Linked DNA regions of Formosa sp. Hel1_33_131. The protein of the gene in region 2 interacts with the protein of the main gene of each other region in a pairwise test. Links are inferred from orthologs where the notes say so. Each region holds a gene or a part of one and is shown on either strand. Other genes may lie near its edges. The genes, in order: leuS and ligA.

The links.
Region 1: the proteins of ligA (region 2) and leuS interact in binary tests that used the Escherichia coli proteins (3 or more experiments, as listed by UniProt). The link is inferred for Formosa sp. Hel1_33_131 from one-to-one orthologs.

The regions. Positions count from the first base shown.
Region 1 is NZ_CP017260.1:974,962-985,762, reverse strand. What follows is about bases 2,795-6,133. They hold leuS (leucine--tRNA ligase), read left to right. Parts: upstream 2,795-3,116; coding sequence 3,117-5,933; downstream 5,934-6,133. Other genes in these bases: FORMB_RS04395 (SemiSWEET family sugar transporter), read left to right, coding at 5,923-6,133; FORMB_RS04405 (cell division protein FtsX), read right to left, coding at 2,795-2,958. Also shown: FORMB_RS04425 (DNA-3-methyladenine glycosylase I), read right to left, coding at 1-175; tRNA pseudouridine(55) synthase TruB, read right to left, coding at 262-951; FORMB_RS04415 (undecaprenyl-diphosphate phosphatase), read right to left, coding at 958-1,746; FORMB_RS04410 (DUF3098 domain-containing protein), read right to left, coding at 1,747-1,998; more of FORMB_RS04405, read right to left, coding at 2,080-2,794; more of FORMB_RS04395, read left to right, coding at 6,134-6,195; FORMB_RS04390 (zinc metallopeptidase), read left to right, coding at 6,275-6,967; FORMB_RS04385 (Lrp/AsnC ligand binding domain-containing protein), read right to left, coding at 6,968-7,429; FORMB_RS04380 (saccharopine dehydrogenase family protein), read right to left, coding at 7,493-8,857; FORMB_RS04375 (DUF423 domain-containing protein), read left to right, coding at 8,931-9,320; FORMB_RS04370 (collagenase), read right to left, coding at 9,439-10,801.
Region 2 is NZ_CP017260.1:446,412-456,749, reverse strand. The notes cover bases 4,244-7,119. They hold ligA (NAD-dependent DNA ligase LigA), read left to right. Parts: upstream 4,244-4,622; coding sequence 4,623-6,617; downstream 6,618-7,119. Other genes in these bases: FORMB_RS01915 (patatin-like phospholipase family protein), read right to left, coding at 6,879-7,119; FORMB_RS01920 (hypothetical protein), read right to left, coding at 6,654-6,866; prmC (peptide chain release factor N(5)-glutamine methyltransferase), read left to right, coding at 4,244-4,517. Outside these bases: FORMB_RS01960 (acyl-CoA thioesterase), read left to right, coding at 47-445; FORMB_RS01955 (IMPACT family protein), read right to left, coding at 442-1,053; FORMB_RS01950 (HAD family hydrolase), read right to left, coding at 1,053-1,670; bifunctional diaminohydroxyphosphoribosylaminopyrimidine deaminase/5-amino-6-(5-phosphoribosylamino)uracil reductase RibD, read right to left, coding at 1,663-2,667; FORMB_RS01940 (LEA type 2 family protein), read right to left, coding at 2,664-3,125; FORMB_RS01935 (GNAT family N-acetyltransferase), read left to right, coding at 3,193-3,669; more of prmC, read left to right, coding at 3,669-4,243; more of FORMB_RS01915, read right to left, coding at 7,120-7,943; FORMB_RS01910 (hypothetical protein), read right to left, coding at 8,110-8,883; FORMB_RS01905 (nucleoid-associated protein), read right to left, coding at 8,961-10,010; FORMB_RS01900 (hypothetical protein), read right to left, coding at 10,014-10,338. UniProt on the Escherichia coli protein: DNA ligase that catalyzes the formation of phosphodiester linkages between 5'-phosphoryl and 3'-hydroxyl groups in double-stranded DNA using NAD as a coenzyme and as the energy source for the reaction.

The DNA.
Region 1 (10,801 bases), 530 kb from region 2 along the record:
TTTCGCGTTTTCGTAGAATGGTAATCCAGCTTAAACCCGCTTGAAAAGTTTCTAAAATCAAAAACTCAAACAACTTTAGATCATCATACACAGGAACACCCCATTCCTCATCGTGATAGGCTTCATAGAGCGGGTCTCCCATACACCATCCACAACGTTGTTTTTGCTTTAACATGCCCTAAAGTTATAAAAAACTCATTTCTAAAAAGAATGAAAAACGAATTAAATTTAATTTTTCTCTAAATCCGAACCTTTGTAGTTTTAACTCAATTCTGAAATAAATTCATCAATTGAAATGGCTTTTTCTACGGAGAAGTCTCCGATTTTAGTACGACGAAGTGCAGATAAATGTGCCCCTGATTCCAGTGCTTTCCCAAAGTCATAGGCCAATGAACGGATGTAAGTTCCTTTGCTACAGCTGACGCTAAAGTCCACTGTTAGGCCCTCTATTTTTGTAATTTCAAACGCATTAATCATAACTTTTCGAGAGTCAATTTTCACAGCTTCTCCAGCGCGCGCAAATTCGTACAAACGTTTGCCTTCTTTTTTTAAGGCAGAAAAAACAGGTGGAAATTGATCAATCTCCCCTATAAATTTTTTGGTGGTTTCATGAATTAATTCAGGCGTAATATGTGCTGTTGGAAACTCCTGATCGATTGCTGTTTCAAGATCATAGGAAGGCGTAGTACTGCCCAAAACAAATGTGCCCGTATAGGTTTTGATTTGCCCTTGAAAAGTGTCGATTTGCTTTGTCATTTTGCCAGTACAAATCACTAAGAGTCCGGTTGCTAACGGATCTAAAGTCCCTGCATGGCCTACTTTAATTTTTTTTAAATTGAAAGCTTGACGAATGTGCCAACGTAATTTATTAACCACTTGAAAGGACGTCCATTCTAAGGGTTTGTCGATCAACAATAGTTGTCCGTCTAAATAATCTTGAACCGTTTTCATTTTGAATTAAAGTGTTATGATAATGGCTAAAATACCGACGATGCAACAGTAATACGCAAAGTATTTTAATTGACTATTTTTAACCAAAAGAATCATTAAGGTACAGGCAAAAAGTCCTGCGACAAAGGCCGCTATAAACCCTGCGGACAGGCTGCCAAAATTATCAGCATTATAACTCAAATCACCACTGATAAGGTCTTTTGCTATTTTCCCAAAAATAAGTGGTATCACCATTAGAAATGAAAAGCGTGCCGCTTTTGATTTGTCATTCCCCAGCAATACTGAAGTTGAAATGGTTGCCCCCGAGCGTGAAATCCCTGGAAGCATCGCAATGGCTTGTGAAATTCCAATGATAAAAGCATCCCAAAACCCTACTTTTTTATCGGTTGTTTTAGCTCGATCTGCCATAAATAATAACAAAGCCGTCACGATCAGCATGACCCCAACAAGTAGGATATTACTCCCAAAAAGCGCTTCTAACTCCTCTTCAAACAGGATGCCGACGAATCCAGCAGGCAGCATGGAAATCATTATTTTTACAATAAACTGCGTCTCCTCATTCCATTCAAACTTGAACAAAGCCACAAGCATGGTAACAATGTCTTTTCTAAATATAATTAAGGTACTCAACGCCGTTGCAAAGTGGAGTACTACCGTAAAAATTAAACTGTCTTCGGGGATGGAGTCATCGCCCAATAGGGCTTTTCCAATTTCTAAATGCCCACTAGAGGATACTGGTAAAAACTCGGTAAGTCCTTGTATAATTCCTAATAAAATACTGTCAAAAAGATCCATTTATTTTTTGAAATTTTTAAGGATGGCATAAATCTGGATTCCAAATCCTATTAAAATAAGCGTTGGTGCCACTCGTATTCTTTGAGAGTTAAAGATTTCAGGATTAAACACATTTGGATCATCGGAACCGCCGCCCGCCATCAGGATAAATCCCAAAGCGATAAACCCAAGACCAATAAACATCCATTTGTAATTTTGTCTTTCAAAAATAAAATTCTTCTTTGTGGTTTCTTTTCGTTTTTGTTCTCCCATAATTAATTAAATTTTGTGAATGTACTAGTGTTCATTAAAACTAAAAAAAGTAGTTTAAATTGTTTTTGACAGTGGGGTCTATTAATAATAAAGTTGATCGGTTTTTAGATTTAAAAAACGTTGTGTTGCGAAAAAGGTGCTCCACCAAGTAATTAAAATTCCAACTATAAAGATGGAGCCAAACAAAGCACCAATAAACAATTGATTTTGAATCAAATCAAATTCAGGAAATGATTTATCCACATAATAGACGACTGCTCCCATACCAATAAGAGCTAAAAGTGAGCCGATAACTCCAAGCCGAATACTGCGCCAAATAAAAGGTCGGCGGATAAATTTTTTGGTCGCGCCCACCATTTGCATGGTCTTGATTGAAAAGCGTTTGGAATTCACTGCCAAACGAATGGAGCTACTTATTAAGAGTACTGCAATTCCCGTAAAAATTCCGCTGATGATTAAAATCCATAAACTCAAACGTTTTACATTGCTATTCATTAAAGACACAAGGTCTTTGTCATATTTAATATCTTCGACAAAGTTTTTTTTCATTGTGCTTTCTGTGATGCTGTCCAAGCGACGGGCGGTCACAAAGTCGGCTTTGAGGTTCACTTCAATCGAATTTTTCAAAGGATTGTAACCAACATCGTCTAAAAAATCTTCCCCATATTCTAATTTCATAAAATCCGCTGCAGACTCTTTTGAAATAAATTTTGTCTGTTTTACGTAGTCTGAAAATGCCAAACTTTTTTCGAGCTGTTTTATTTCAACTTCTTTAGAAGAGTCTTCTAAGTAGATGGTCAAAATGACCTGTTCTTTAAAATTATCAGAAACCGATTTTGCGTTGATCACCAACAACCCTAGGATTCCCAATAAAAATAGGACCAAAGCAATGCTAAGCACGACCGAAAAATAGGACGAAATTAAACGGCGTTTCTGATGTTTTTCAAAAGATGAACTCATAGCAAATGTCTTACGAATGTAAAAGTATAAAAAAACTTACTTAAATGGCTAGTAATTCCCTGAAAACAAATTAACATTTGCCTGCAGAGGTGTTTCGGGAAGCATAGTTTTTTACTTGCCAAATAAACCGTAAATTTGCGCCTATTAATGACGTTTATATGATGTACAATTTCAATGAAATTGAGGCCAAATGGCAAAAATACTGGGCAGAAAATAAAACTTTTCAAGCCGATAACCATTCCACGAAACCCAAATATTATGTCTTAGACATGTTTCCTTACCCTAGTGGTGCAGGGCTTCATGTGGGGCATCCCCTTGGTTATATTGCGTCTGATATTTACGCGCGCTACAAACGCCATAAAGGGTTCAATGTATTGCATCCGCAAGGGTATGATAGTTTCGGGTTGCCCGCAGAACAGTATGCCATCCAAACGGGGCAACACCCAGCGGTGACTACCGAATCAAATATAAAAACCTACCGAAGACAACTCGATCAAATGGGCTTTTCGTTTGATTGGTCAAGAGAAGTGCGAACATCTTCACCAGATTATTACAAATGGACCCAATGGATTTTTATCCAATTGTTTAATTCTTGGTATGATAATTCATCCAATAAAGCACAATCTATTGAGACACTAGAAACGTTATTTTCTACTCAAGGAAATGCAACAGTGGACGCCGTCTGTGATGAAGGGATCGAAGCGTTTAAGGCTGAAGAGTGGAATGCCTTTTCGTCGGAACGTCAACAACAAATTTTATTACAATACAGATTAACATATTTAGCAGAAACAGAAGTGAACTGGTGTCCAGAATTGGGAACCGTTTTAGCGAATGACGAAATCGTCAACGGCGTTTCCGAACGTGGTGGCTACCCTGTCATCCGAAAAAAAATGACCCAATGGAGCATGCGAATTTCAGCCTATGCCGAGCGTCTTTTACAGGGTCTTAACACCATCGATTGGACGGATGCTTTGAAAGAAAGTCAGCGAAATTGGATTGGAAAATCAGTAGGTGCTTCTGTGGTGTTTAACCTTAAAGAACACGCTTCAACGATTGAAGTGTTTACCACACGACCCGACACCATTTATGGCGTGTCGTTTATGACGCTTGCGCCTGAGCACGAATTGGTGAATCAGATTACCACCCCCGCTCAAAAATCAGCAGTGGACGCCTATGTGTTGGCAACTGCCAAACGCAGCGAACGCGATCGAATGGCAGATGTAAAAACCATTTCAGGTGTATTTACAGGAGCTTATGCCGAGCATCCCTTGACAAAAAAACCCGTTCCTGTTTGGGTAGGCGATTATGTTTTGGCAGGCTACGGAACAGGTGCTGTGATGTCAGTGCCCTGTGGAGACCAGCGCGATTATGATTTCGCGAAACATTTCAACATAGAAATTCCAAATATTTTTGAAGGCGTTGACATCAGTGAAGAAGCCTATACCGATAAAGCCAAGGCGATTATTGCTAACAGCGATTTTCTAAATGGACTCGAATATAAAGATGCCTCTAAAAAAGCCATTGAAACCTTAGAAGCAAAACAACATGGTTTAGGAAAAACAAATTACAGACTCCGAGATGCGGTATTTTCCAGACAGCGGTATTGGGGCGAACCCTTTCCTGTGTATTACGTGAATGGATTGCCACAAATGATTGCTGCAGAACATTTGCCAATCAGTTTGCCAGAAGTTGAAAAATATTTACCAACCGAAGAAGGCGAGCCGCCATTAGGTCGTGCCGATGTTTGGGCGTGGGACACCACTCTGAACAGTGTTGTAGCAAACAGTCAAATAGACCATCAAACCATCTTTCCATTAGAACTCAACACAATGCCTGGATGGGCGGGAAGTTCTTGGTATTTCAACAGGTATATGGACGCGCATAATTCCAACGAATTCGCAAGCTCTAAAGCTTTGAATTACTGGAAAGAAGTGGATTTGTATATAGGAGGTAGCGAGCATGCAACCGGACATTTGCTCTATGCGCGTTTTTGGCAAAAATTCCTGTTTGATTTAGGCGTTGTGCCTGTGGATGAGTTTGCTAAAAAACTGATCAATCAGGGAATGATTTTGGGAACGAGTGCGTTTGTAGGAAGAGTCGAAGGAACCAATACGTTTATGTCTGTAGATCAAATTACCACCGAATCTATTCAGTGGATTCATGCAGATGTATCTTTTGTAAATGCATCGGATGAATTAGATATAGAGGCGTTTAAATCTTGGAGAGAAGAGTTTAAAAATGCAGAGTTTATCTCGGACAGTGAAGGCCTTTTTAAAGTAAAAAGAGAGGTCGAAAAAATGTCTAAATCCAAATACAATGTCGTCAACCCCGATGCGATTTGCGAACAGTATGGCGCCGACTCCCTCCGTTTATACGAAATGTTTTTAGGGCCATTAGAACAATACAAACCGTGGAATACGTCTGGAATAACAGGCGTTCATAATTTTCTAAAAAAATTATGGAAACTATATATTAGTCAAGAAGGACTTAAAATCACAGAGATGGAGCCTTCAAAGGAGGATTTAAAAACCCTTCATAAAACCATTAAAAAAGTCACCGAAGACATCGAGAACTTCTCGTTTAACACCTCGGTCTCAACCTTTATGATTGCCGTGAATGAGCTCACCGCTCAAGGCTGTGTATCCAAAGAAATTTTGGAACCGCTATTGGTATTGATCGCGCCGTATGCACCACATATTGCAGAAGAATTATGGGCGCAGTTGGGACATTCAGAATCGATCACAACGGCTGAGTTTCCAGAATTTGACGCCAGTCACCTAGTGGAAAGCACTAAAGCCTATCCCATTTCCTTCAATGGTAAAATGCGATTTACGATCGAATTGTCATTGGATTTAAGCAAAGAGGACATAGAAACGGCTGTGATGGGGGACGAGAAAACCCTCGTACAATTAGATGGGCGCGTTCCGAAAAAAGTGATTGTTGTACCCGGTAAAATTGTAAACATTGTTGGATAATATAGATTCTATCGAAGTCATAGGGCTCATCGCAGCTTGCTTGACCACCTACGCGTTTTTGCCTCAAGTTTATAAAACGTGGAAAACAAAAGATGTATCAGGCTTTTCATTGCCTACCTTTTCTTTGTTTTTTATAGGCATTGTATTTTGGTTGGTGTATGGGGTTTTAAAAGACAGCCTGTCAATGATATTGGCAAATACGATTACTTTGGTGTCGTCATTTACCCTGTTGGTTTTTATTTATAAATTCAGAAAACGTTAAAATATATTGTCAATTTTTCAGTTTTAAAAATTGGTATTATTTTTGAGGACTTAATAAAAATAAACCTAAAACAAATATTATGGGAACCTACTATCTTATTCTTGGAGCCATTGCTTTAGTGAGCTGGCTTGTGAGTTCAACCTTAAAACGCAAATTTGCAACCTATTCAAAAATCCATTTACGCAACGGGATGAGTGGTGCTGAAATTGCTGAAAAAATGCTTTTAGATCATGGTATTAAAGATGTAAAAGTCGTCTCAACAGCGGGTCGCCTCACAGATCATTACAACCCCAGAGATAAAACAGTCAACCTAAGTGAAGCCGTTTATAACGAACGAAATGCTGCCGCTGCCGCAGTTGCTGCTCACGAATGTGGTCATGCAGTACAACATGCTCAAGCCTACAGTTGGTTACAATTGCGCTCAACTCTTGTGCCTGCTGTGAATATTTCCTCAAAATTATCCATGTGGTTGATTATCGGAGGTCTAATTTTAGGCTTTGGAGCGGGTGTTGGCTTGGGCTATTGGGTGGTTGTTTTGGGCTTTGTGTTGATGGCGGTTGCCACAGCGTTTAGTTTTGTTACCTTACCCGTAGAATACGATGCGAGTAACCGTGCATTGGCATGGTTGAAAAATAAACACATGTTGTCTCAAGAAGAATTTAAGGGCGCCGAAGATGCACTCAAGTGGGCGGCACGAACCTATTTAGTAGCAGCATTGGGGTCGCTTGCAACTTTAGTGTATTGGGGTTTACAAATTTTTGGAAGCGACTAGTTATATTTTAATTTGGCGATCAATTTGTTGATCTAACGAAATAAAGGTTTCTGTTCTTGAAACTCCTGAAATCGGTTGAATTTGTTTGTTTAAAACTGACATTAGGTGCTCATTGTCTTTACATAGAATTTTGATTAATACACTCCAATTTCCAGTGGTGTAATGGCATTCTATGACTTCAGAAATTCTTTTGAGCTGCTTGACAGCGTCTGAGTTATTTTTGGCTTTGTCTAAAAACACACCCACAAATGCCATGGTTGTATAGCCTAAAACTTTTGGATTCAACACAAACTTAGAACCTGCAATAAGTCCAGAGCTTTCTAATTTCCGCAGCCGTTGGTGAATGGCAGCACCTGAAATCCCAATAGAACGTGAAATTTCTAGCACAGGAGTTCTTGCATCTTTCATCAGTGCTCTTAGAATTGTTTTGTCAATACCGTCAATTTCTAGGGTTTTATTCATTTTTTACTCGAATTACTATTTTATAAACCAAAAGTATTCAAATTATTTCAATTTATAACTAAATTATTCATTTAAGGGGTTATATCCTAGGTATTCACTCTCTTTTTCGTTAAATATGACACCAAATTCTTTTAACTCATTTAATACAGGGGTGTAGAATTCTTTTTTAGTAGGTATTTGAACGCCATAGCTTTGTATTTTGTTGTTTAATATAGCTAAAGTAGCTATTGCAACGGGCAATCCTACGGTTTTTGCCATCGCAGTAAATGTTTGGTCTTCGCCAGTACAGACCATTGTTGCATCAATTTGATGTTTTTTACCATCCAATTCATAACCAAACTTGTGATACATCACAATCATGTCTTTGTCTTCTGGACTCAACGTCCAACTGTCTAAAAGTATTTTTTGAAGAATTTGTGCGGGCGTGGCATTTTTCAATACCACTTTTTTATTGGCATTAAAGACATCCAGTTCTTCTAGTTTCTCCCATACAATATCATCCTGATCAATTTTTAATTGATACCTTAATTTTAATTCTACAGAATCTGTAGGACTGTAAGGCAAAAACGAATTCACAAAACTTCGGTAGCTCATGTTTTCGCTATCTGCAATCGTATAGCTGTCATCCGTCATTCCAAGAACTACAAAAATTTGCCAAGCCCTGCTAAAACCAACCCGTCGAACCGTTCCTCTGTACAATGTCTTGATGTCTTCCAATCCATATACCTCTTGATATTTAAGCGAATCTCTATTGGCATAGGCCTCAAAGCGTCCGTAACCTTCTACTTCCAAAAACTCCGTACGCCTAAACAAGCGGTGGTAAGGGATGTATTTAAACTTTCCTTCTTGAAGGAACTTTGCAGCACCGCCTTGTCCCGCCAATACCACATTGCGAGGATTCCAAGTAAATTTATAATTCCAAAGGTTTGTGTCACTTTCAGGGGCCATCAAGCCTCCTGTAAAAGATTCAAAAAGAAGCATCTTTCCACCAGCCGCTCTAATGCGATCGATCACCTGCATTGCACTCATGTGATCAACCCCAGGGTCCAATCCAATCTCATTTAGAAATATTAAATTTTTAGCTTTTGCTTCTGTATCCAATGCCTTCATTTCTTCACTGACATAAGATGCTGTTACCAGATGTTTCCCGAATGCTAAGCAATCTTTTGCGACCTCTATATGAAATCTAGCAGGCAACATAGATACCACGATATCTGCATTTTGAACCGCCTTTTCGCGCGCGGCTTTGTCAAAAATATCAAGCTTAAGTGCGTTTGCATTGGCGTGGTTTCCAATCAATTTATCAGCATTTGAGATTACTAAATCACCAATGGTGATGTTTAAATTTTCTGAAATCGATTTATCTAAAAAATATTTTATAAGGTAAGATGCAGACTTGCCTGCTCCGATGATTAAAATGTTTCGCATATTGATGATAGATTCTTACTTTTGTGATTAGTTTGACGACTAAAGTAGAAAATATAATACTTTATAAAACAAAATGGACAGAAAAATATTTTTATTAGCGTGTGCTACAGGAGGACTTGGCGTTGTTTTAGGTGCTTTTGCCACGCATGGTTTGAAACCCTTGCTTAGTATTTCAGCATTTGAGAGCCTTAATACAGGCATTCGCTATCAAATGTACCATGCTTTTTTGTTGTTTTTTATTGGCATCACCACGCAGATCAAACCCAAACAAAAATCGATTTTGTTTAAACTCATTCTCATTGGTGTTTTGTTGTTTTCGGGTTCTATATATTTATTAGCGACCAATGATTTGACTTCCTTTAATTTTAAAGTTATTGGATTCATCACGCCTGTTGGAGGATTGTTTTTGATCACTTCATGGGTGCTTTTATTCAACTATTTTTTAAAAAAAAATAGTTTGTGAGAATTATTAGTAGTCCTTTTAAAATTATACAGTTCACGAAATTTTGTTTAAAAACAAATACAAAAAAAAGGCTGCCTTTTCGGACAGCCTTTTAATAAAAATAAATATAGGATTGCTTCTACAGAACAACTAACTTCTTCGTCACGGTTTTATTATCATCTTCAAGAGCGATGAACCTCATGGTATAAATACCAGTGGCTAAATTCAATTCAAGTGTACCTTTCCCTGAATTATCAGTAATGACTTTAGAAAGGTTCGTTTTTTGCCCAGTTATGGTATAAGCTTCAATTTTTAAATCTCCAATTCCTTTAGGATAAGTAAAATTAACAATCGTACTTGATGTCGGGTTTGGAAAGAATCGATATGAAAATTCACTATCAAATTCACCTTCAGGCGATTTATTAGATAAATTTTCTAAGGAATAAGCACCTCTATTTGAACTAGAACTTGATCTTTCACCAACAGTAGCTGTTAACCCGTTAACATAGAAGGTTTGTTTCCAGCTCGTGTAGTCTCGAGAAATAGCATCCATTAAAGAATACCCACTCTTGTAGTTTGACACAGATTTTGAAATTGCATATCGGTTGTTTCCATCTGGATTTATAGTTAGCATATAGTAACCATTGCTCTTTGGGAAAATTGAAAAAGTTTTTTCTTTATTATCTGTAATAGGGCCCTGTTTTAGATATTTAGTATTGTCTGCAGCGTTGATTTTTAGATATTTTTTTGATCTCTGTGATTTGATATAGAACTCATTTTCAAAATACACACCATATTGCCTAAGATTATAAGTATGGGTTTTATAATTATTTATAGGCTCTAGATCAAATTTTTGATTACTACCTCCATGCCAACTATATGTAATAATTGGAGCTTCATCACTCCACGAACCTCCAAAAACATCAAAGTATCTATAGTCATCCATACATTTTATATAATATGAGCCGTTTACGGCAAAATGTGATCCTGAAGCCCAATGGCTAAAATACTTAGCGTAAGGGTTTACTTTTGCTTTTAAAATTGAGACGGAGGATGTTCTTAGCTGTTCAGCAGTGAGCCCTTTTAAAGTTTCTCCTATAGAGCGTAGTTTTGATTTATCTTCATCAAAGAAAAAAGCCCACAAAACACTCGGATTATTATAGATGTCTTGATATACCCAGTTTTTAAAAGATTGCTCAGGAATATCAATTATTTGTGATGGAGTTTTACGATTTGATTTAAAACCGTTTATCGAAGTTTGAAAATGACTCTTTCGGTTGTCTAAGGAAGAATATATCAACCCCTTTTGAACTAAATCTGCAGTTCCCTCAATCCAAGCGATAGAAACATCTGGATGATACCCTCCAGCTTTTATGAATTTACCATCCAAAAAATGCCAAAATTCATGTCCTGCATTCCAAGTTGCCCATTGCCCATCAAGATCAAATCCATAAAAGAATAAATTGGCGGTATTATTTACAACACTAGGATCGCCTTCTAGG
Region 2 (10,338 bases):
ATTTTTTCCTCATGTTTAATTTTTATAAATATACAAATTTTAATATATGAATATACATCAAACAAAGATTAAGGTGAGATACGCAGAAACTGATCAAATGGGGGTTGTGTACCATGGGAATTACGCTCAGTATCTGGAAATTGGACGTTTAGAGTGGTTGACTGCTTTAGGGATTTCTTATAAAGAAATGGAGGCCAATGACGTGATGTTACCGGTGGTGTCTTTGAGTTTAAACTACAAAAAACCAGCTTTTTACGATGATGTTTTGACGATATCTACGACACTTGTGAAACAACCAACGGCTTCTATTGAGTTTAATTACGAAATTCATAATTCTAGCGGTGAATTACTCACAACGGCCAACACCAAATTGGTATTTGTTAACATGAAGTCTAATTTCCCGATGCGTTGTCCCCAATATATTTTAGATAAACTGCAAATTTAATCGTTTAAAATTTCAACTTTAATTTTATGAAAGGCCTCAAAAGTAGTTTGAAGGCTTTTTTTACCACTTTTTTTGACCAAAACAACCACTTCACATTCCATTTCAAGCCGCTGAGACTTTATAACGAGCTGCTGTTTTTTAATAATCCGCATTACTTGACTCAAATCTTTGTATTCAAAACTTAGTTTGAAGGTGATTAAAATATCCAAGGTTTTTATGTCGCTCGCCTCCAAACTTAATTTCGCCGTAGTCTTGTAAGCGCTGATCAAGCCCCCAACGCCAAGTTTTGTCCCTCCAAAATAACGGACCACCACCACAAGAACATTGGTAACATCAAACGCTTGCAATTGCCCATAAATTGGCAAGCCTGCACTATTTGAGGGCTCTCCATCATCTGAAGCTCTGTGATAGAGGGTTTCAATGCCGTGTTGGTACGCAAAACAAAAATGACCTGCACTGGAATGTTTTTGTTTAAGTTTTTCTATAATTTTTTTATACTCTTCTATTGTCTTTAGGGGGAATGCGTACCCATAAAACTTACTCCCTTTGTCTTTATAAAGAACTTCTTCAGAAGGTTTGAGAATTGTTTTATAAGTCAACACTGACATTATGAATTTGTAAATAAAGGGTTGTCAAAAAGGTTTATAATATCCTCTTTTTCAGGGTTATTATTCCAAGTATGTATGCCGAGTTGGGCTGCTGCTTGTGTATTTTCTTTGGTGTCATCTACGAAGAAACAACGGTCAGCTTCCAGTTGATTCTCGTTTAATACATATTCATAAATGGATGCATCGGGCTTTCGGAAGTGTATTTCATGTGAAAGGTAAAATTTGTCAAAACAACTTTTAAAACGTTCATACCTATATAAAGACATGTTTTCTATGACTTGTTCGATATGAAGTGCATTGGTGTTGCTGAGTAAAATAAGTTTGTAGTTTTTATATGTAGAGAGTTTTTCTATAAACTCTAAACGGTATTCTGGAAACTCTAAAATAATTGAATTCCAAGCTTTTTTAAATTGTGCCGCAGAAATGGATGGATATTTCGCCGTGAATGCAGTTACAAAGTCGTCAGTAGATATCCCCCCTTTTTCATACTGCATTGCCGTCTGAAGCATGTCCTCTGTAATAGAAGTCACTCCAAGATTGAACAACGAACGTTCAATGGCAGGCTTGTCTAAGTTGATAAACACATCCCCAAAATCAAATATAAGTGTGTTAATCATTCACAAGAATTTTTAAGCAATCAGAAGTAAGCTGTGTTTCAGAAACTAATGAACCTTTAATTTGAGGTTTTGAAATTCCGTCATTTAAATTGAGCTCACTTGAAAAAACACGTGCTTCATCCCAAAGATTTTCATCAATAAATGCTTGCAATGTTTTTTGTCCCCCTTCAATAATTACGGAAGTTATATGCTCTGCATGTAAAGCCTTGCAAACTTCAGATGCCAGTGGGTTTTGTATATTAATTTCATGAGAAGTCAACCGAATGGTTTTTGCTTCAGAATTAAACACCTGATAGGAATCTGCTAAAGAATTTTTTAGGTCGATGACAACTCGGATTGGGTTGGAACCTTCGACCTCTCGGGTGGTCAAACTCGGGTTGTCTTGAACCACTGTATTTGCACCAACCAAAATCGCTTGTTCCTCTGCACGCCATTGATGCACCAGTTGCCTGGAGTAAGTATTGCTAATCCAAACAGGTTTTGTTTCAGATTTTGATAGGGGAGCGATAAAGCCGTCTTTGCTTTCGGCCCATTTCAATATAATATAAGGACGCTTTTTAGTATGGAAGGTAAAAAAACGTTTGTGATGTGTTTTACATTCTTGTTCCAAAACGCCTACAAGAACGTCACATCCAGCGGCCTTCAGTTTTGCGATGCCTTTGCCACACACTTTTTCGTGTTCATCTAAACATCCAATCACCACTTTGGGGATTTTATGGGCAATAATCAAATCGCTACAAGGCGGTGTTTTTCCATAATGCGCACAAGGTTCTAAGGTGACATAGAGGGTCGCTTTTGAGAGTACGCTTGGATCTTTGACAGCGTTTATGGCATTCACTTCTGCATGCGAACTTCCGTAAGGTCCTGTATAGCCTTCTGTTATAATCTGGTCATCCACCACAATCACACAGCCCACCATCGGATTGGGAGCTGTAGAGCCCAAGCCTTTTTTGGCAATTTCAATGCAACGTGCTATGTAATGTTCGTGGGTGATTATAATTTAATTTTAATAGTTTCTGTTTTATTAATAGGATATGTGTACGTAAAACCTAAGGCTTTAAATTGAATAACTCCTTCATATTTAACTTTTAAAGTGCGATTCAAAACACTGTTTAGAAGCCCACCTAACAACCCATTTGGATCCTTGTTTAAAAGGTCTTTTGTGTTGACTTCCATTTGAAGTGGCACCCTAAAATCATCTTTTGTAGGGACTTTAAATTCCTCTGCACGAACGACTCCCATTAAAATATCATTTACAAACACAGTGACACCTTCGGTATTCAGTCGGCCGCCAACATCGTTTGGATTGTTAAAAAGGGCATCCGCTCTCAAGGTCAGTGTTTTGGAATTAGCGTCCACAAGTTGAATCCCGTCTATTTTGATAAATACAGGTTTCTGCTTGATGGCGCAACTCGTTGTCAAAACGATTAAGGCGAGGATCGTAAATTTTTTCATTATTTTTTTGGGTATTATATGTATCTTCGAACAACAAAAATAAGATTTATTAATCGGTATCCATAACATGCGTATTAGAGAAATTCAATTTAACGATAATTCACAAATCGAATCCATCATTAAATCCATATTTAGAGAGCTTCAACTCCCTTTGACAGGGACTGTTTACGAAGATGTTGAAACCACGCAAATGTTTGAATCCTATCAAGAAGAAAAGGCCGTTTATTTTGTGGTGGTGGATGAAGGCGAAGTGAAGGGCGGTTCTGGGATTAAAGTCTTAGACCCTAAAGATGCATCCATTTGTGAACTTCAAAAAATGTATCTTTCTCACGAAATACGAGGGAAAGGATACAGCAAACAACTTTTAGAAATTTGTTTGGATGCTGCCAAATCGATGGGGTACAAGCAGTGCTATTTAGAAACGCTCTCGGAACTTAAAACAGCTCAGAAATTATATAAACAATACGGATTTGAATACTTAGAGACTTCAATGGGAAATACCGGCCACAGCTCTTGCGGTGTTCGAATGATAAAAACCTTATAATGCAATTAAAATCACTTCATAATTTTTTTCAAAATGGACTCTTAGGCTATTACCCTAAAGATGAAATAGGTGCATTTTTTCACAGAGTTTGCGAACATCATTTAGGGTTCAAACGCATTGATGTGAGCCTAAAATCCGAGACCCTCATTACTCCCGAAACGTTTGAATATTTTGAAACTATCATCAGTCGTTTGTTAACCTATGAGCCCATTCAGTATATTTTAGGAACCACCTCCTTTTTTGGATTGGAATTTAAAGTCGATGTCAATGTATTGATCCCACGCCCTGAAACTGAAGAATTGGTGGCTTGGATTTTAAAAGGTGCAGATCCCAACAACCCCCTTAAAATTTTAGATATAGGCACTGGTTCTGGCTGCATTGCGGTGAGTTTGGCTAAGCACTTGCCCAATGCAGAAGTGTATGCCTTGGATGTGAGCCCAGCTGCTTTGGAAATGGCACAGTACAATGCGCAACAAAATGACGTTCAGTTGAACTGTATCGAAGCGAATGTTTTGGAATGGACAAACACTGAATTGTCGTTTGATGTCATCGTGTCCAATCCGCCTTATGTTCGTGAGAGTGAAAAAGAACACATGGCACCCAATGTGTTGGAACACGAGCCGCATTTGGCGTTGTTTGTTGAAAATGAAAGTCCACTCGTATTTTATAAAGCCATTGTGGAGCTGAGTAAAATAAACCTTAAAAAAGACGGTTTGCTCTATTTTGAAATCAACGAATATTTAGGAGCTGAAACAAAAGCACTTTGTTCCTCAGATGATTTTGAAGACGTTCAATTAAAAGCGGATGTTTTTGCTAAAAATAGAATGATGCGCGCTACCAAGCGTTGAATTTTTGTTGACTAAATTGCTGATAAATTCTCCGTATTTCCCTTTTAGATACCGCTCATTTTTATATCTTGTAGAGCTAAATATTAAGACCGATTATTTTTTTTGATGGATATTAAAGAACAGATTTTACAACTTCGAGAGGCGCTAAGTCAGCATAATTATAACTATTATGTTTTGGATGAACCGTCCATTTCTGACTTTGAGTTTGACACCAAGTTGAAACAACTCCAAGACTTAGAAGCAGCATATCCACAGTATTATGATGCCAGTTCGCCAACCCTCAGAGTGGGCGGTGCTGTCACTAAAAACTTTGAAACCATTGTGCATGCCCAACGCATGTACTCTTTAGATAATTCCTATTCCAAAGAAGATTTGATGGATTGGGAAACCCGATTACGAAAGATGGTCGATGGTGCCATTGCATATACTTGTGAGTTGAAATACGACGGCGCGTCTATCAGTCTCACCTATGAAAACGGGTTGCTTGTTCAGGCGTTGACACGGGGCGATGGTACGCAAGGTGACAATGTTACGGCAAACATTAAAACCATTAAATCCGTGCCTTTAAAATTACGGGGCGACTATCCAGACAAATTTGAAATTCGTGGTGAAATTGTTCTTCCTTTTGAAGGCTTTAATGCCATGAATGCCGAGCGCATCGCCGCAGGGGAGGAACCTTATAAAAACCCACGGAACACCGCTTCTGGAAGTTTAAAATTACAAGATAGCGCCGAGGTTGCCAAACGCCCTTTGGAGTGTTTGTTGTACAGCATTGTGGGTGAAAATACCGATTTAAAAACCCAGTTTGAAAATCTTGAAAAAGCACGTTCTTGGGGGTTTAAAGTCCCCACCATTGCCAAGCTTACCGACTCCATTGATGGGGTGTTAGAATTTGTCAACTATTGGGACATCCACCGTCATGAATTGCCTTACGAAACAGATGGTGTTGTGGTGAAAGTGAACAGTTTATTTCAACAAGCCGAGTTGGGCTATACTGCCAAAGCCCCGCGTTGGGCGATGGCTTATAAATTTAAAGCAGAGCAGGTTTCTACACGCCTCGAACACATTTCGTATCAGGTGGGGAGAACGGGGGCGATTACACCCGTGGCGAATCTTCAGCCTGTGGAATTGGCAGGAACGATTGTGAAACGTGCTTCGCTCCACAATGCCGATCAAATAGAAAAATTAGACGTCCGCGTTGGCGACTGGGTCTATGTCGAAAAAGGCGGTGAAATCATTCCTAAAATTATGGGGGTCGATTTGGAACGTCGTGCGGCAGATACACCCAAAACAGTGTACCTCACCGCCTGCCCAGAATGTGAAACACCACTCGTTCGAAAAGAAGGGGAGGCACATCATTATTGTCCGAATGACAAGGGCTGTTCGCCTCAAATTATTGGACGTATTCAACATTATATTTCCCGAAAAGCCTTGGACATCGAAGGTTTGGGTGGCGAAACCGTGGCCTTATTGGTCAATGAGGGATTGATCCTTGATTATGCCGATTTATACGAGCTGACAACGGATCAGATCATCCACCTCGACCGCATGGCAGAGAAAAGCGCCGATAACTTAGTCAACGGCGTTCAAGCCTCTAAAGACGTCCCTTTTGAACGGGTCTTGTTTGGACTGGGCATTCGCTATGTAGGAGAAACGGTGGCCAAAAAATTAGCCAAACATTACAAATCCATAGAAGCCTTGTCCAAAGCCACTTTGGAAGATTTAGAAACGGTGGACGAAATCGGCATTAGAATTGCCGAAAGTGTAGTGGATTTCTTTAGTAAGGAAGCAAATATTCAAATGGTATCTCGTTTGATTTTATACGGCCTCCAATTGCAACTGTCAGAAGAAGCTCTGTCCAATCAAACCACTCAGTTAGAAGGGCTGCGTTTTGTGGTGTCTGGTGTGTTTGAAACGGTCTCTCGTGACGAGCTCAAAGCCCTCATCGATTCCAATGGTGGAAAGGTGGTGAGTTCTATTTCAGCCAAAACCTCCTATGTGGTAGCAGGTGCCAATATGGGACCCAGCAAGCGCACCAAAGCCGAGAGCCTCAAAGTGCCTATTATTTCTGAACCCGAGTTTTTGGAGATGCTGAGTTAAAGATAGCGGAGTTTTTTGTACTAACCACACGAAAGATTAACTTCGTTGAATCTTCGATTTCGTGCGAGAGCGAGCGATGTCTGAATGAGCATAAGTTCCTCCATATCTACCTGTTTTCGCAGCTACTCCAATCGTATTTGTAGCATTAATCCATTTTTTAACAGAGAGCGTAAAACGGTTTAATCCCACTTGATTTTTAATTGTACCGAATTCGGTATAATTAAAAATTGGATTGTTAACAGGTTTCATACGTAAGAGAACTTATTGATCTATAAGCCCATCTAGAAAGTCATCCAAACCATTTGCTTTTGCGTATTCCAGAGTTTTGATACCGGCATTCATCAGTTTTTTAATGTTTTCTGGCGAAGCATCAGACATGTCAGCAGCGTAATTTTGATCTTCTGTTGGCGTATCAATCCGCATATAGGCCCCAGGATCATTCGGCTGGAGGGTTCCATTGATCTCATTCATTTGAAACGCTACGGTATCAATACTTCCATCCATCATAATATCTGGGATGGTCTTTGCCCATGTTAAAAGACTCCAATTAGCGCTTTTTTCTTTTTGCTGAAGTTCAAAGCCGCCTCCGCCTGTACCAATGGATAAAATGTACATATCACTTGCGGAGGGTTCATTGTTATTTCGGTCTTTAAAGTTTGTGTTTCTAGCTTCTGCGTATGCACACATTGTAGGGTTGTTGGCAAATACGCCTCCGTCCAAATTTATCATTTCAGCCAACGCCTTATTTTCTTGGACGTTTGCTGCCATATTTTTTATTTTTGCTGGAGGAAAGTAGGTTGGCGCTGCTGAGGTTGACCGTAAAACGTCCCGTACATAAAATTCCCTTTTAGAAGTGTCTTCATTGCTTGTAAAAAAGAAAGAAGATTTGGTATTCATATTATAAGTGGTAATAAGGCAGGGTTTTATGAGCGCACTGATCAGAAGGTCTCCAAATTTCTTTTGAAGTAAATTTTCTAAATTTCGAGGGCTAAACAAGGTCGCACTTCTGAGTCCCCACAATCGTTTCCAATTACTAATCTTTGAGGCGTTAAAAATACCGTAGCCTTCTTTTACATAAAAATCCAATGCCTCTGAAGCAGCATATTTTGCTTTGGTGTGATCTCCATCCTGAGGGGTTAAGTAAAGAGCGGTTAGGATGCCTCCCGTACTCGTTCCAGAAATAAAGTCAAAGTGATCGGCAATAGTGGTTCCGGGTATTTTTTTCTCTAGATATTCCTCGATGTATTTAATAATAGTAGCAGGAATGATGCCTCTAATGCCTCCGCCATCTAGGGTGAGAATGCGTACTTTTTTCTTGTTTTTCATGTATTTATTATTTGTAGAATTCAACACAATTTCTGTCTCAAAAATCGTTCCGAAAATTGGCTTTGCTGTTGTACGAAATTGAAGGTTTGATGCAGTCAGTCCTTTATATTGGTATTAGTTTTTTGTACGAACCACACGAAAGGATTCGTGCGGCAGCAGGGGAATGTTATTTATAATATTCATATTCGAATCTTTCAGTCGTGTAATAAATAGCTTTAATTAAAAGTCCATTATTATCATATTCCATCTTGGTGGTTTCTTTCTTTTGCCCATTATCGAATCGAGTAAACTCTTTTATTATTCCATTTTCGTATACATATTCAAAAGAGTAATTCCACTTACTCTTTTCAAGATTAGGTCTAATTTCCCAACCATAGTATTTTTCTTTGTGAAAGTCATCTATGTATTCTGTAATACTTTCTTGATATTTTTCTCCATTTCTGTACCATTCACGAACTTGCTTTCGTCCATTGTTCTCAAAATGATCTACGGTGTTTAATGTCCCGTTAGCATTGAATTTAGTTAATTTGATAAGTTTGTCATCTTCGTATTCAATATTAAATTTCAAGACTTCAATTTCTGGTCTGTTATTTCTGAAATTTGATGATAAATCAAGTCCCATTTTTTTTAATTTTTTTAAAGCCTTTTTATCAGGTTTGATATTTCGTGTTGTGTCCACTTGATTTATCAATTTCCCTTTTTCATTATACTCAAAATAAATAGTTCTTTGCTCACCGCCAAGAAATGGCTCGTGCTGAAATTTTATCATTTGTCCCTCTTTATTGTAAAAGGTTGTTGCGGTTAGTTTGTTTCCATTAAACCACTTTCGAGCTTTAACTTTGTTAATTTTATAAATATTATCATTTTGATAAGTCCATTTCTCTTGCCCAAAAGTTAACATTGAAATGAATAAAAATATGATTGATAAGGTTGTTTTCATTTTGTTGTTTTTCTAATTTTACCTAATGACTTTGACTAAGCTTAGTTGCGCTAACTAGGGAGGCTTTGCACAGGAGGTTAACTCTCATCATTATAATAAATTTTATAATATTTTCTACCATCTTTTTCCACTCCTTGTTCTATTAGTTCTTTATTTCCGTGTATGTAAATGTGAAAATTCTTGTCAAGTTTCAATACTTTTTTAAAAGCCCTAACTTGCTTTTTTACTGCTTGTGAAGATATGTCAAAACTATTTGCAAGTTCTATATCGTTATTATCTCTATATGAGTTATCGAAACTTCTAAAAGATTTTATTAACTCCTCACTTTGAAAAACTGATTTTTCAAAGTCTTCTTTTTCAAATTTATCGTTAGTTTTGAAATAATCTACAGAGCGATTTAATAAATCAATTTGGTCAGTTTTATTTACTTCAAATTCTTCTATTAATTGCTCTGTCACGAATTGTTTCGCTATTCCTAGAAATTGATTTGTAAGATGGTATCCAGTCTTAGTAGGTCGAATATTTAGAAAAAAATCTTTCCAGTATTGAGCTTCACTTGATTTATTAGATTTGTCAATAACATAAACCTTGTATCCTTTTTCTTTTCCTATATTTAAGATTAGACATCCTTTGTCAAGTTTTTCAATATTGATACCATCATCATAATTTAAAGCAAATTCATTTGACTTTTTATTTAATTTTAAAAATTGTTGTCTATTTTCAGACTTGAAAACACCAAAACCATTTACCAATATATTATCAACTTTAATATTATTAAAAGTTGAGACGAATAAATCTCCAGCCTTAATTTGTGGGTGTAGCGATACTTCGTATAAATGTTGAGCGATACTTTTACTTATTTCTATGAAGTTACCCTCGTTTGAAAACACATCACTTGTAAGTTGATATAACGGGTTCAAGTTAAAATTCCCATCAGAAAAAGTAAATGAATAAAACTCTTCCATATTGGAGAATGGGAATAAAAAGTATTTAATCAATAGTTCCCTCAATCTTGGGTCATTTGTATCAAGTAATAAATTTGAGATAATAATACCTTCTTTATTGGTTTTATTTCCAATTTGATGGGCAATCACGTTGCCTATGTTGCAATTAGTAAAATCTAACATATCTTATAGTTCATTTCCCCAGAGGGTTTTAATTTGTTCAATATCTTCGCTATCAAAATCGCTGTCCCAATTATCTTCTATTGTAAAAGTATTGTTTTGGAGCATATACCAAATAATGAAAATTTCAGGTTGAGTCAGGAATAGTATTTTGTGGTATCGACCTCTATTTTCTTCATAAATTCTTTGAATTTTTTGCTCGTTATTTATAATAAAATTATTAATATCATTGATTAATTCTTGCCGTTCATTTTCTGTTTCAAAGTAATTTAGTATGGTGTTTATATCCTTTAATGATATTTCCCTATCGTAATCAAATTTTGCGTATTTA